One region of the Tatumella sp. JGM94 genome, then DNA from elsewhere that is predicted to be linked to it. Evidence: predicted binding sites of a transcription regulator. Region 1 holds the regulator's gene; the other holds the start of a gene.
What was found. Region 1 encodes LexA, which represses DNA repair genes until DNA is damaged. Its sites were predicted from a motif close to TNCTGTATGTACATACAGNA; they were not measured.

Region 1 (7,599 bases):
CCTCAGCGGGCCTGAGCTGGCCCTGACATCACTGGGAGAGTGTCCGCTGGGCCGTTACTTATTCTCTTCGCCGTTATTAAGTCGTGATTTTATTCTGCCTGGAAAAAATGATGATTTATGGGGCCGATATTCATTATTACGTCTTTCAGGAAAACCCCTGATGTTAACCGAGACTTTTTTACCGTTATCTCCGTTGTATTTGGCCGGAGCTAAAGGATGACCGAAACTGTGCACGATTCTGTAAAAATATCGAAATTCCGGGCGTATATGCGCCTGATGCGTATTGATAAACCCATCGGTACTTTGCTGCTGTTATGGCCAACCCTGTGGGCTTTATGGCTGGCCGGACAGACATTGCCGCCTTTTTCAGTGCTGGTGGTTTTTGTCCTCGGGGTGATTGTTATGCGCGCCGCCGGATGTGTTATTAATGATTATGCAGACAGAAATGTGGACGGGCATGTAAAGCGTACCCGTCTGCGGCCGCTGCCTGCGGGCCAGGTCACAGAGAATGAAGCGAAAGGGCTGTTTCTGACACTGGTGGTGGTGGCTTTTCTGCTGGTACTGACGATGGGCACCCGGACGGTACTGTTATCTGTGGGCGGGCTGGTGCTGGCCAGCGCTTATCCGTTTATGAAACGTTATACCCATCTGCCTCAGGTCGTGCTGGGAGCTGCGTTTGGCTGGGCAATTCCAATGGCGTGGATGGCCGTCAGCGGGGAGTTATCTCTGGCATGCTGGCTGATTTTCCTGGCGAATGTGTGCTGGACAGTGGCCTATGACACCTTTTATGCCATGGTTGATCGCGATGATGACCTGAAAATTGGGGTGAAATCGACGGCCGTATTATTCGGGCGTCACGATAAACTGATTATTGGTTTACTGCAGATAACTACGCTGGTTCTGCTGGCCGTGTCCGGTCAGTTGCTGAGCCTGAATGGCTGGTATTATCTGTCGCTGGTGATCGCCGCAGGATTTTTTATTTATCAGCAACGGCTGGTGGCCGGACGCAACCGCGATGCCTGCTTTCAGGCATTCCTGAATAATAACTATGTCGGGCTGGTAATTTTTGGCGGAATTGTACTGAGTACCCTGCCGTTTATTAATCTGATGTAACCGGCAACCTAAAAGAAAAGGGCGCTCCGTTCACGGGGCGCCCTTTTTTATCCGGCTATTCCTGATCAGAGGCAATACCGTTTTCGATAGTCTGGCGGACATCGCTGCTTGTCAAATCAAGCAGGATCTGACGCATACCACGGGTTTTTTCCGGTTCAGAATCGTCTTTATCACTGATATAGCCTTCATCCCGTAATGTCAGCACTAACCCGGAGAATACCGCTTTATCGAAGAACTCCGGCGCGTTAATTCCGTGCAGTACCGATAAACGTTGTGCCAGGGTACGGCTCTCTTTTTCCAGGGTACCACGGTTAATCGCGGGTTTCGCATTCAGGATGGCGAAGGTGATGGCATAACGCTGCAGGGTTTCCCGGATTCCTGCCGCCAGCAGTCCCAGTACCCGCGAACGCGGTTTATGCACTGCATAATGTTCGCCGTCACTGCGGATCAGCGACTGACTGACCAGTTCCTGACACAGATCGCGGATAACCTCCGGCAGTTGCTCAGCTTCCCAGTGCAGGAAAAGCTCACTTTTCAGCAGCGGATAAATCAGTGCCACTTCCCGCTGCAGCTCATCTTTACGAATAGTCCCGTGCTGATGAATTATGGCGGCAATCAGGGATGGCATTACCAGTAAGTGCAGGATATTGTTCCGGTAATAGGTCATCAGAACCGCCTGCTCTTTCGGCAATATGATCATATCCCCGATATTATCGTGCTCAGTGGTGAACTTGTTCATACTTACAGCATGGCTAAGCAAGTCTTCGGCAGACATCTCCGGGATGGTGGTCCCTTCACTGTACGGCACATTACGTAATAACTGGCTGTAACACTCCAGCTGTTCCAGCAGTTGTTCACGGGTCAGTGAACGCTGCGGAGAAGCCAGTAATGCGGTAACACACAGGTTCATGGCATTTGCGGCCCCGGCGTTATTGATCCGCACCATCACTTTGCGGGCAATGTCATTAACCACCGGCGTCATCCACGCCGGACGTTGTGGCTCTATCGGATCGATATCGTCACGCCATTCCGGCACCTGGTTATTCAGATAGTTAACCAGCGGCAAGGGTTCACCGAAGTTCACATATCCCTGGCCCAGATTACGCAGTTTGCGTAAACCACGCAGCATCTGCAGCAGGCTCTCTTTTTCTTTGGTCGCTCCCCGCAGCTCCTTGGCGTAGGTCGCGACTTCCATCACATGCTCATAGCCAATATAAATCGGCACCAGAGTAATTGGCCGGTTACCGCCACGCAGCATGGCCTGCAAGGTCATGCTCAGGGTACCGGTTTTGGGCTCCAGCAAGCGTCCGGTACGTGACCGTCCGCCTTCAACGAAGTATTCGACCGAATAGCCGCGGCTGAACAGTTCACCCAGGTACTCGCGGAACACGGTTGAATAGAGCTTGTTGCCTTTAAAAGTACGGCGGATAAAGAACGCCCCCAGGCGACGAAAGACCGGGCCGGCAGGCCAGAAATTCAGGTTAATACCCGCGGCAATATGCGGGGGAACCAGTCCCTGATGATAAAGCACATAGGAAAGTAACAGATAGTCCATATGGCTGCGGTGGCAGGGGACATACACCAGTTCGTGGCCATCCTGTGCCAGCTGGCGGATACGTTCGCCGCCACTGACATTAATTCCTTTATACAACCGGCTCCACAGCCAGCCCATCACACGGTCGGTGATACGAATGGCTTCATAGGAGAAATCGGCAGCGATCTCTTCCATCATCGCGACCGCATTTTTCTGTGCCGTATCGTAGGACACTTTCTTGCTACGGGCTTCATCTTCTACCGCTTTGGCAATCGCTTTTGACTGCAGCAGTTTATTAAACAGATCCTGCCGGGCCGGTAAACGCGGTCCGACCGCCGCCAGCCGTTGCCGTGAAAAATGGATATGGGCCACACGGGATAATTTATGGGCGATGGATTGATCGGTACCGTGTTCATCTGCCATCTGACGCAGAGAAACCTTGGGTGAGAACCGGACAAAACTATCGCGTCCCAGCCAGAGAATGGCAAAGAACTTCTGTATTCCGTTAAGTTCACGCAGGAACGGCGCCTGTGCTCCCTGAACTTCTTTACCAGGCGCGCGGCCGAACATCACCGATACCGGCACCAGCTGAACATCCAGAGCCGGATTATTGCGGTGCAGGTCGAGGTAATCATGGAAGATTTTTACCGTTTCCTGATTCGGAGTGAAATAGGGCAGTAACCGTGGTCCATCGTGGATAAATACATGACGGGGTAAAAAATGACCATCGATTTCCACCGGCTGTAACGGATCCGGCAGATCATGCTGCAGGCATTGGGCACGCATCGCCAGAAGATCCGCTTTGGAATCATACGGGAATACATAGATAATGGGCCGGGTCGGATCCAGCCCCAGTTCGGAGAAAGGATCTTCCGGGATAACTTTGCTCTTAACCAGCAAAGATAATGGAAAACTGAGTAATTTATAATAAAGTTTACGCCAACCTGACATAGACAAATCTGCGGCCTCTTACTGTTAGCAAAGCGGCGCAAGCATACCAGAAACTACAAAGAAGATCTGTGAGGATACAACGAATCGTATCCTGATATAACGGTAATTTTTATCATAAAAGGAGTAAACAGGGATGGCGGGTACGACAGGCGGATGGCGGAGAATAATAAAAGCCGCGGGCTATTCATGGCAGGGACTGCGTGCGGCCTGGCGCCATGAAGCAGCCTTCCGGCAGGAAGCCGTGCTGGCAGCCGTGGCGGTGATTGTTGCCTGCTGGCTGAATGTGGATACAGTCACCAGGATACTGCTGATTGGTTCGGTGGTGCTGGTTGTTATCGTTGAAGTCCTTAACAGCGCGATTGAAGCGGTTGTGGACCGGCTGGGGCCTGAAATTCATCCGTTATCTGGCCGGGCGAAGGACTTAGGTTCGGCGGCGGTGTTTCTGGCATTGCTGCTGGCGGCTTTTGTCTGGATCGCTCTGTTATGGCAGTGGTGGTGAGTGGCGGGATCTTAACCGACAGTTGTTTGTTTTATGACGGTTTTTGGTTCCCATTTAGAAAATACCTGTATATACTCACAGCGACTGTATAAACAACCAGGGGGCGGGATGAAAGCATTAACCAGCAGGCAACAGCAGGTCTATGACCTGATTCGCGACCATATTCAACAGACGGGTATGCCGCCGACGCGCGCAGAAATTGCGTCCCAGCTGGGTTTCCGTTCCCCGAATGCCGCAGAAGAGCATCTGAAAGCTCTGGCGCGTAAAGGTGTTATTGAAATCGTCTCCGGGGCATCGCGGGGTATTCGCCTGCTGATGGAAGAAGAAACCACCGAGGGATTACCACTGATCGGCCGTGTCGCTGCCGGTGAGCCCCTGCTTGCCCAGCAGCATATTGAAAGCCATTTTCAGGTTGATCCGGCGCTGTTTAAACCGTCAGCGGATTTCCTGCTCAGGGTCAGCGGTACCTCAATGAAAGACATCGGTATTATGGACGGCGATCTGCTGGCGGTACATAAAACCCAGGATGTCCGTAATGGTCAGGTGGTTGTGGCAAGAATTGATGACGAAGTAACAGTGAAACGCTGGAAAAAACAGGGTAACACTGTGCAACTGCTCCCCGAAAATAGCGAATTCTCGCCGATTGTGGTTGATATCCGCGAACAAAACCTGACGGTTGAAGGCCTGGCGGTAGGCGTTATCCGTAACGGCGAGTGGTTATAGTCCGCCGCTGATCACCTCTGCTCCTGCTGGCTGAGTAAGATGTCTCAGCCAGACGGTTCCTTACTGTCCCCTGTTCCCGCGCCTGCTAGTTTTACTGATGCCGCTGTCATATAGTGCCCGTATTGTCTCTCTTTGTGCCTTTTGCGATGTGACCTGCAGGATTATTCATGTCTTTTCTTAGCTCTACCGATAAGCAACTCTGGCGGCTGGCATTACCGATGATCCTGTCAAATGTCACTGTACCACTGACAGGACTGGTGGATACGGCGGTGATTGGCCATCTCGGCAGTGCCATTTACCTTGGTGGTGTGGCCATCGGGACGACCGTAACCAGCTTTCTGTTTATGTTATTGCTGTTCCTGCGGATGAGCACTACCGGGATGACCGCCCAGGCGCTGGGGAAAAAAAATAATACCTTGCTGGCCAGGGCGCTGGTGCAGCCGGTGCTCATTAGCCTGATTGCCGGCGCGGTGTTTATTTTGCTGCGTCAGCCTGTCAGTCATATAGCCACCGGGATTATGGGCGGTGATCCGGCAACGCTGGTACAGGCTCGTGAGTTTATTGATGTACGCTGGCTGAGTGCGCCAGCGACCTTTGCTAACCTGGTACTGCTCGGCTGGCTGCTGGGGGTGCAATATGCCCGTGCGCCGGTGATTTTGCTGGTGACAGGCAACCTGGTCAATCTGGCGCTGGAACTCCTGCTGGTACTGCACCTGCATCTCGGGGTCCGGGGCGCGGCGGCGGCGACGGTTATTGCCGAATATATCACGCTGCTGACGGGTATGCTGCTGGTATGGCGTGTTCTGAAACAGCGGAAAATCACAGGGCGTATGTTACTTAACGGCTGGCGGGGTGATATGAAACGGTTACTGGGACTAAACCGGGATATTTTACTGCGTTCCCTGTTATTACAACTCTGTTTTGCCTCACTGACCATGACCGGGGCGAGACTGGGGAGTGATATTGTGGCGGTGAACGCCTTACTGATGATGTTTCTGACTTTTACATCCTATGCACTGGATGGTTTTGCGTATGCCGTGGAGGCAGTATCCGGTGAGGCCTATGGTGCCAGAACGGCCGGTAAACTGCATGAGGTCTGGCATGCATCCTGTCGTCAGGCCGGGATGGTTGCCGTTGGTTTTTCCCTGCTTTATGGGCTGGCCGGGCCGTATATTATTGATCTGCTGACATCTCTGCACTCTCTCCGGCAACTGGCCAGCCATTATCTTATCTGGCAGATTATTCTGCCAGTGGTCGCGGCAGGCAGTTATCTGCTGGATGGCTTATTTGTCGGTGCCGCCCGCGGCCGGGAAATGCGTAACAGTATGGCCATTGCGGCCGCCGGTTATGGTCTGACTTTATGTACAGTTCCCTGGCTGGGTAACCACGGGTTGTGGCTGGCAATCTGTGTATTTATGGTTCTGCGGGGTGTCACCTTATGGCGTCGCTGGCATTACCATCAGCGTAATAATAGCTGGTTCAGCGACTGAATTACGGGAGCGGCAGATTACCGGCCGGGACGTTTTTTCGGCTCTGCTTTGTGGTCATGCTGACAATGGTCAGGATCATCACAGGCTGCAACTTCGGCACATTTTTCACATAAACCATGGGCTTCGATAACACTATGGCGCAGGATAAACCCCGCCTGTCTGGCCCGGGTACTGATCAATTGCTCCACCCCTTCTGCGTGACGCTCGCTGACAGATGCACAGTTATCGCAGATCAGCATGACCGACGTATGGGACGGATGTTCAAAATGCGGGCAGACGACATAGCTGTTATTTGAAGCAACACGGTGGATAAACCCTTGTTCCAGCAGGAAGTCCAGTGCGCGGTAAACGGTTGGCGGTTTAGCCTGAGGTTCACTGACCCGTAATTTATCCAACAAATCATATGCGCTGATCGCACCGTAGTGTTCAGCCATCAGACGCAGCACTTCGGCACGCTGGGAAGTCATACGCACACCACGTTTTTGACAAAGGCTTTGTGCCTCTGCAAGAATTTGTGCAGGAAGTTGAGGTTGCATGATGGCTTTCTCCGACAAAAGTCTCCGATAACGGGGTATCTTACCATGGCTGGTGTTTTAATGTTGATGATGTGTGTTTCAGGCTGGCCGGTAAAACAGCGTTCAGCCTTACGGGGCCGGGTTTTAGCTAGCCGTTGTGACGTTATTTTGTGCTATTATAGGCGCCATTAATCGTAATTAACCGCATAATTATTCCCTGATGAAAATTCATACCCCTGAGTCTGACAACCCCGTGACTTCTGTGCAGGATACGGTTTCTCCGGTGACCCCTTTCCCTGCAGATCGTTTCTCAATTGCCCCGATGCTTGACTGGACGGACCGGCATTGCCGCTATTTCCATCGTAAACTGACGGCACAAACGTTGCTGTATACAGAAATGGTGACCACCGGAGCCATTATTCATGGTAAAGGTGATTACCTTGCCTATTCTGATGAAGAGCACCCTGTGGCACTGCAATTAGGCGGCAGTGATCCTGCCGCTCTGGCGCAATGTGCACAACTTGCTGAACAGCGTGGTTACAATGAAATAAACCTCAATGTCGGGTGTCCGTCTGACCGGGTTCAGAACGGGCGTTTTGGTGCCTGCCTGATGGGCGAAGCGGCACTGGTTGCCCGCTGTATCGATGCCATGCGTCAGGTGGTGAGTATCCCGGTGACAGTGAAAACCCGTATCGGTATCGATGAGCAGGACAGTTACCGGTTCCTGTGTGATTTTATCGGTACAGTTGCTGAACAGGGTGGCTGTCGCTCTTT
Region 2 (7,599 bases), on a different contig from region 1:
GCGGCGAACGTGCCGCCCGCGGCAGCCGCCGTTCACTGCTGTACTACTTTGCCGCCCAGGAAATTCACGAACGTGCTAATTCTTCACATATTCAGTACCATCAACTGCGTGATCAATGGCGTTATAGTGAAATTCTGTTCCGTTTTCAGCGGTTACTGAATATGCAGGCAGGGGCCTGTCGTCAGGTCGCCCATTCCGTGACGATGAACACACCTTATCATCATGACCATCGCTTTGAACGGGCTTTTTTTCATCTGCAACAGGCGCTGGACCGGCTGACACAGCAATACCCTGATGATCCTCAGTCCCGCGGATTGCACTGGTTACTGCGTAATCTGAAAGCGATCGACGACCAGCTGATTTCTATCGCCTCTGAACAGATATTGAACCATCTGTGGCAAAACAGTGATACCCATTTATCGCGCGAAGGTCTGACCGGATGGCAGGACGTGCGCCTGCGCCTGACACGCCACCTGAGCCCGAAATCCCCTCTGTTCCGTCATGCTGTCAGGGTATCTTTAGTACTCTGTATTGGTTATGCCTTTATCAGCCTGACGGGACTTGAGCATGGTTACTGGATCCTGCTGACCAGTTTATTTGTCTGCCAGCCAAATTACAGTGCCACCAAAAAACGTCTGGCTTTACGTATAATCGGTACTCTGGCAGGGATTATCATCGGATTACCGGTTCTGTGGCTGGTGCCTTCGGTGCAGGGGCAGTTAATTCTGATAGTGATCACCGGGGTACTGTTTTTTGCCTTCCGGCTGATTCAGTACGCACAGGCGACTCTGTTTATTACATTACTGGCATTGCTGAGTTTTAATCTGCTGGGCCAGGGATTCGACGTCGCATTACCGAGGATTATTGATACGCTTATCGGATGTGCGCTGGCATGGATGGCGGTGGCCTGGATATTCCCGGACTGGCGCTACCGTCAGCTGCCCGATGTGATCAATAAGGCGCTGGCAGCGAATGCTAAATATCTGGATGCCATTATGGTCCAGTATCATGAGGGCAAGGATAACCGAATGTCTTATCGGGTCGCGCGCCGTGATGCACATAATTCGGATGCCGAGCTGGCACTGGTTATTTCCAACCTGAACGCAGGAAACGGTTTACATCAGCCAGTAAAAGATGTGGCTTTCCGGGTACTTTGCCTTAATCACAGCCTGCTGAGTTATATTGCAGCACTCGGTGCCCACCGTGAGAAAATCGAACGCAGCGATTTACTGCAACTCATCGATGATGCCGTCAGTCTGACCGAAAATGTGTTACAGATGAGCCCGGCGGGTGAGCAACAGATTCCGGAAAAACTACAGGCATTAACCCGCGAGATGAATACTATAGAAGCCAACCCGGAGAGTCATCAGCCGGTGATACTGCAACAGATTGGCTTAATACTGAAAGTCCTTCCCGAACTGCTTAATATCCGCCAGGAAATCAACGCCCTTTAACCCCCGGCGGTAGCGGATAGGCAGATGCTTTAATAAACTGCTGATACCAGTGCCTCAGTTCTTCTTTCACCTCTCTGGTCAGTACCTCCTGGTGCTGGCCGGAGATTGCCCCCTGCAACGCATACAGAGTTTTAATTCCAAGATGTTTGTTGTTATTTTTTAGCCTTGTCCAGCTTTGCTTCGCGCCCAGCTCACGCAACCGGCTAATGGTCGGCACGCCGGCTTCTTTCAATAATACTTCCAGACGGATACTCAGGTTAGGCAGGTCTTTTAAACGGTGACAGTCAAGTTGTGCCTGACGCAATGCTCTGGCTTCATTCAGGGAGCTACGCGACAGGCCCAGCAATACGTCCTGGTGGCCCCAGAGCTGATGATCCACCCGATAATAATTAAGACTGACGCACTGTCCGCGTTTATGAAAAATAAATGGCTGCAGAGGCCGCATCTGCAGATAAGTATGCATTTCTTCACTGGCCCGCAAATACAGTTCACCTTCACTCACCAAAGCAAACACAATTTTCTCAACCGATAAAGAATATCCGCCGAACTGGGTACGTGACTGAATGTCACCTAATGCTGAAAGCTGTTTCTTTGATTCTTCAATACGTTGACCGGATGTTTTCATCGCGAACCTCCCTGGTTCTGGCAATGGCATAACTGCCAATAAAATAATACTTATCAACATGTTAGAAGTTAAACAAAAGCTATTAGTAGTTCAATGCATAAATAGCCGTTTGGCCGGTTAGTTTTGGATTATGCGAACTGTTTTCAGAAAAATGATTGATCTTTATCCATAACCGGAATACTGTATATACATACAGTTCATTGCGGATGATATAAAAATATGCGTGCTCAACTACTGAAATCAGCGACAATTAACCTTCACCGGCATACGGCGACACCTGCCAGTGTCAGCGGTTGTATCAGTGAATTAAGTTATCATGCACAGCATCCCGCGTTACTGCATAGTTTACTGCTGCCGTTACTCAGGCAACTGGGTGAGCAGTCACGCTGGCAGCTATGGCTTAGCCCGCCACATAAGCTGAACCGTCACTGGTTACAACAATCCGGGTTACCGCTGGCAAAAAGCATACAGGTTGCATCTCTGGATACCTGTAGCGACGTCCGCGCGATGACTAAGGCTCTTTGTTCAGGGAATTTCAGTGTGGTGATGGCCTGGTTACCAGATCATCTGACGATAGCTGAACGGGAAGATCTCGAACTGGCAGCAAAAGAAGGTTGTACTCTCGGACTGATCATGCGGGAAGAAAATGGCTTCGTTTACCCCGGCAGACAGGAAAATCGATTGAAAATTCAGTCTCCGTTACTACATTGAGCTAAAATAAGATTTTTCTCAGGAAAATTTACGTGAAGAAAAATAAATCACCGTTACCTCATGGCACCCCAGAGCCAACAATGAGTTAACGTGATTTTGTAATGGCATTTCCGGCCTTAGTTCAGTTTTAAATGTAACCATATATGTACAAAATGCTGTTTTTTTACTGTACAACATCATATCGTACTTGTAACTTTCTAATCTCGTTGTAGACTTTAGCTCGCCAGGGTGCTCAATAATCTCCTTTTTGGCAGAGTAAAAATCGAGCATTACAACCCGGCAAAGGATTACAACCAAAGAGCAAAATTTATGCTCATTGCCTATTTTGGATGATAACGAGGCGCAAAATGAAAAAGACAGCTATCGCAATTGCAGTGGCACTGGCAGGTTTCGCTACCGTAGCGCAGGCCGCACCGAAAGATAATACCTGGTACACTGGTGGTAAACTGGGCTGGTCTCAGTATCACGACACCGGTTTCTACGGTAACAACTACGAGCAGAATGATGGCCCTACCCACAAAAGTCAGCTGGGTGCCGGTGCATTCGTAGGCTATCAGGCAAACCAATACCTGGGCTTCGAAGCGGGTTACGATTGGCTGGGCCGTATGCCTCATAAAGGCACCAACGTTAATGGCGCATTTAAAGCGCAGGGCGTACAGCTGGCGGCTAAACTGAGCTACCCAATCACTGACGATCTGGATGTTTATACGCGTCTGGGTGGCATGGTATGGCGTGCAGACTCTAGCGAGAACAAAAACGGTGCACATCTGAAAGATAACGACACCGGTGTTTCTCCGCTGGCCGCAGTTGGTGTTGAATATGCACTGACCAAAAACTGGGCAACCCGTCTGGATTACCAGTGGGTTAACCACATCGGTGACGCTGGTACCGTTGGTACTCGTCCGGATAACACCATGCTGAGCGTTGGTGTATCTTACCGTTTCGGTCAGGATGATGCGCCGGCACCTGTTGCTGCGCCAACACCTGCACCAGCTCCGGTTGTTGAAACCAAACACTTTACTCTGAAATCAGACGTACTGTTTAACTTCAACAAAGCTACCCTGAAAGCAAGCGGCCAGCAGGCGCTGGATCAGCTGTATACTCAGCTGAGCTCTCTGGATCCTAAAGATGGTTCTGTTGTTGTTCTGGGCTTCACTGACCGTATCGGTTCTGCTCAATACAACCAGAAACTGTCTGAGCAACGTGCACAGTCTGTTGTGAACTACCTGGTATCTAAAGGTATTCCTTCAAACAAAATCTCTGCACAAGGCATGGGTAAAGCAGATCCGGTTACCGGCAACACTTGTAACAACGTGAAAGGCCGTGCTGCCCTGATCCAGTGTCTGGGTCCGGACCGTCGCGTTGAAATCGAAGTGAAAGGTATCAAAGACGTAGTTTCTCAGCCTCAGGGCTAATGAGTCACTCCGGCTAATTAAAAACCCCGCAAATGCGGGGTTTTTTTATGCAATAAAATACAAAGGAATGATCGCTCCTGCAGATTATTGCTGTGATGAAGGATCCCCGCTACTCTTCTGACTGAGTATTGACTGTAAATCCTGTTTCAGGGATGACATTTGAGAGGCGTATTGTTCTTTTCTCTCAGCATCTTCTATCAGCTGAACAATGGTTTCCGAAAGAGTTGCACTGCGACGCTGTGCCAGCCCCGCCAGCCGTTGCCACACCAGATACTCAAGATCGATGGATTTCTTACGGGTGTGTTGCTGTTCAGCATTAAAATGCCGTTTTCTGCGTGCTCTGATGGTCTGCTTCATCCGGTTAGCCAGTGCCGGGTTCATATGCTGTTCAATCCAGCCGGCAATATCATCAGGCCTGTGTTCAAGGGTCGCCAGTAATCTGACCGCCTCATCCGCAGCACTTTGCTCCTGGTAACGGGTGATGGCCTCACCTTCCCGGTGTTTTTTCACCAGGTATTTCCATTTCCAGCCGGACTCCAGATTTTCAAGTTGCAGATATTTCATCAGGGGTCTCATCATATTCGGGTATCCTGCTAAGAATAACAGTTTTTTGCGCTGCTGTAGTAAGGATTACTTCACTGAAACCGGCCAGTCACGCTGCACTGTTTCATAACCTCATTTCCTGTATAATCGTGCCTTTCTTACCACCGGATAAATGCTATTACTTTGATCAGCTCTCAACTCCCCTGGCAGGCACTGCGGCCAAACACTGACGACTACCGGACAGCATTCACCCGGATTCCCGATACTGAAGGTGATATTCAGGCAGCGATCCAGCCGCGTTTAATCAATGGACTGGCTTACCTGGATAACCAGACCCTTTCACCGGTACTGATGGTTCGTAGTCAGGAAAATACCGACTATCTCTCACGTATCGCAGCCGCGTATCTTGCCGTTTCAGAGAACAACAGCGACTTCAGTGGCTGGAATTATCAGCGACAGGCTGATGACCGTTTTCTGCTGGTCCCGGCCGCCCCCGGAGATGCTGTGTTTTGTCAGCAGCCGGGGGTTTTCTTCCGTGAATGGATAGAGAGTACCGAGCTGTTTGGTGCCGTACGCGGGCACGCCGGCGACTACCGTCCTGAACCCGGACTGTTGCATCAGGCGAACGGCGGCACACTTATTCTGTCCGTCCGTACTCTGCTCGCACAGCCTCTGATGTGGCTGCGGTTAAAGCAATATCTTGCGCGCGGATATTTTCAGTGGTTGTCAGCGGATGAACGCCGGCCATTACCCGTCTCCCTGCCCGATCTGCCACTGAATATTAAACTTATTTTATGCGGTGACCGGGATGCACTGGCTGAATTTCAGGAGTCTGAGCCTGAGTTTGTTGCCCGGGCTTTGTACACTGAATACGAAGAGCAGTGGCGTTTCAGTGATAACGATGACATGGCCTTATGGTGTGGCTGGGTCACTTGCCTGAGCCAGGAACTGAATCTGCCGGATATCGCTGAAGACAGCTGGCCATTACTGGTGACTGAGGGCTGCCGTTATACGGGAGACCAGACTCTGCTGCCCCTTTGTCCGCACTGGATACAGCGACAGTTAACCGATGCTGTCAGCTATGGCGGAGAAATTTGTGCCCGTACCCTGAGGGGAGCCTTAGAGGCCCGACGCTGGCGTGAAAGTTATTTGCCCGGCAGGATGCAGGACGAGATCAATGACCAGCAGGTATTTATTGAAACCGAAGGTGAAGTGATTGGTCAGGTGAATGGTTTGTCGGTACTGGACTTCCCCGGCCATCCGCGTCCATGGGGCGAACCTTCCCGTATTACCTGTGTTGTCCATTATGGTGATGGCGAAGTTATGGATATAGAGCGGAAAGCGGAACTGGGCGGGAACCTGCATGCCAAAGGTATGATGATTATCCAGGCCTTTCTTATTTCTGAACTTGAACTCGATCAACAGCTGCCTTTCAGTGCCTCAATGGTTTTCGAACAATCCTATTCAGAGGTGGATGGTGACAGTGCTTCGCTGGCAGAACTCTGTGCGCTGGTCAGTGCCTTAGCTCTGCAGCCTCTGACACAATCGATTGCCGTTACCGGTTCAATTGATCAACTGGGTAATGTTCAGCCGGTTGGCGGCTTAAATGAAAAAATTGAAGGTTTCTTTGGCGTGTGTTCAGCGCGTGAACTGACCGGTAAACAAGGTGTGGTTATTCCCCGAAGCAATGTGCGTCATCTGTCACTGAGTGATGAAGTCACAGAGGCAGTAAAAGCAGGGCAATTTCACCTGTGGGCAGTCGACAGTGCCGACCAGGCCCTGACACTGCTGACCGGTAAACAATGGCTGACAGAAGACGACAGCGACGATCTGATCTCTCTGATCCAGCGGCGTATTGCTCAGGCTACACAACCCGAACACAGCAGCAGAACAGGAGTCTTACGCTGGCTCAACTGGTTTAACCAGCGTTAATCGGACTTGCTCAGCGTACAACTGTAAGCTATTCTCCGTCATTCATAAATTTAAGGCTAGAAAAAGACATGGTAGATAAACGCGAATCCTATACAAAAGAAGATCTTGCTGCCTCCGGACGCGGAGAGTTATTTGGTGAGAATGGTCCGCCATTACCGGCAGGAAACATGCTGATGATGGACCGCGTCGTCAAAATGTCCGAAACGGGTGGTAAGTTTGACAAGGGCTTCGTTGAAGCTGAGTTAGATATCACCCCTGATTTATGGTTCTTTGCCTGTCATTTCGTCAATGACCCGGTGATGCCAGGCTGTCTGGGTCTGGATGCAATGTGGCAGCTGGTCGGGTTCTACCTCGGCTGGCTGGGCGCAGAAGGTAAAGGCCGCGCATTAGGTGTTGGTGAAGTTAAATTCACCGGACAGGTATTACCTACCGCTAAAAAAGTCACTTATAAAATTCACTTCAAACGTGTCATCAACCGTAAACTGGTGATGGGTGTGGCTGATGGTGAAGTCTTTGTTGATGGTCAGCTGATCTACAATGCCAGCGACCTGAAAGTTGGTTTATTCAAAGATACTGAATCTTTCTGATCACCGCTGACTGACAGTACCGACCTGAGCGGGAGTGATAATTCACTCCCGTTTTTTATGCAAAACTCCCCTGTTCTGGCTGCCGTTAATCCTTTATAAGGGTCACGGGGTTACTGGCGGTTCACCGCCGCAGAAACAGACTATCAGCATCGGTTTCGGACCATAACAGAGAGAAAAAACGGGCGGGCCCGGCGGGCAAAGGGATCTATCAGGCAGGTTATCAGAGTCCGGTATTTTCTGCCGGGGCACAGGCCCCGGCGTCCTATCCTTTCAGAGCTAAGCAAACACCGAGCGTTCGGCCATCGCCATGCGCCACCCGCCTAACCAATGGG

Region 2: a site for LexA is predicted at 2,258-2,277, ahead of sulA (SOS-induced cell division inhibitor SulA). Genes of this name have one in related genera too.

What each region holds. Positions count from the first base shown of each region.
Region 1 covers NZ_JAERJN010000008.1:121,500-129,098, reverse strand. The annotation lists gene ubiC (chorismate lyase) at 1-220, shown strand, start outside; gene ubiA (4-hydroxybenzoate octaprenyltransferase) at 229-1,113, shown strand; gene plsB (glycerol-3-phosphate 1-O-acyltransferase PlsB) at 1,169-3,598, opposite strand; gene JK216_RS07925 (diacylglycerol kinase) at 3,732-4,097, shown strand; gene lexA (transcriptional repressor LexA) at 4,206-4,820, shown strand; gene dinF (MATE family efflux transporter DinF) at 4,988-6,310, shown strand; gene zur (zinc uptake transcriptional repressor Zur) at 6,328-6,846, opposite strand; gene dusA (tRNA dihydrouridine(20/20a) synthase DusA) at 7,109-7,599, shown strand, end outside.
Region 2 covers NZ_JAERJN010000003.1:200,441-208,039, forward strand. The annotation lists gene yccS (YccS family putative transporter) at 1-1,454, shown strand, start outside; gene JK216_RS03815 (TfoX/Sxy family DNA transformation protein) at 1,441-2,079, opposite strand; gene sulA (SOS-induced cell division inhibitor SulA) at 2,299-2,790, shown strand; gene ompA (porin OmpA) at 3,138-4,205, shown strand; gene matP (macrodomain Ter protein MatP) at 4,290-4,769, opposite strand; gene JK216_RS03835 (Lon protease family protein) at 4,932-6,680, shown strand; gene fabA (bifunctional 3-hydroxydecanoyl-ACP dehydratase/trans-2-decenoyl-ACP isomerase) at 6,749-7,267, shown strand; gene rmf (ribosome modulation factor) at 7,544-7,599, opposite strand, start outside.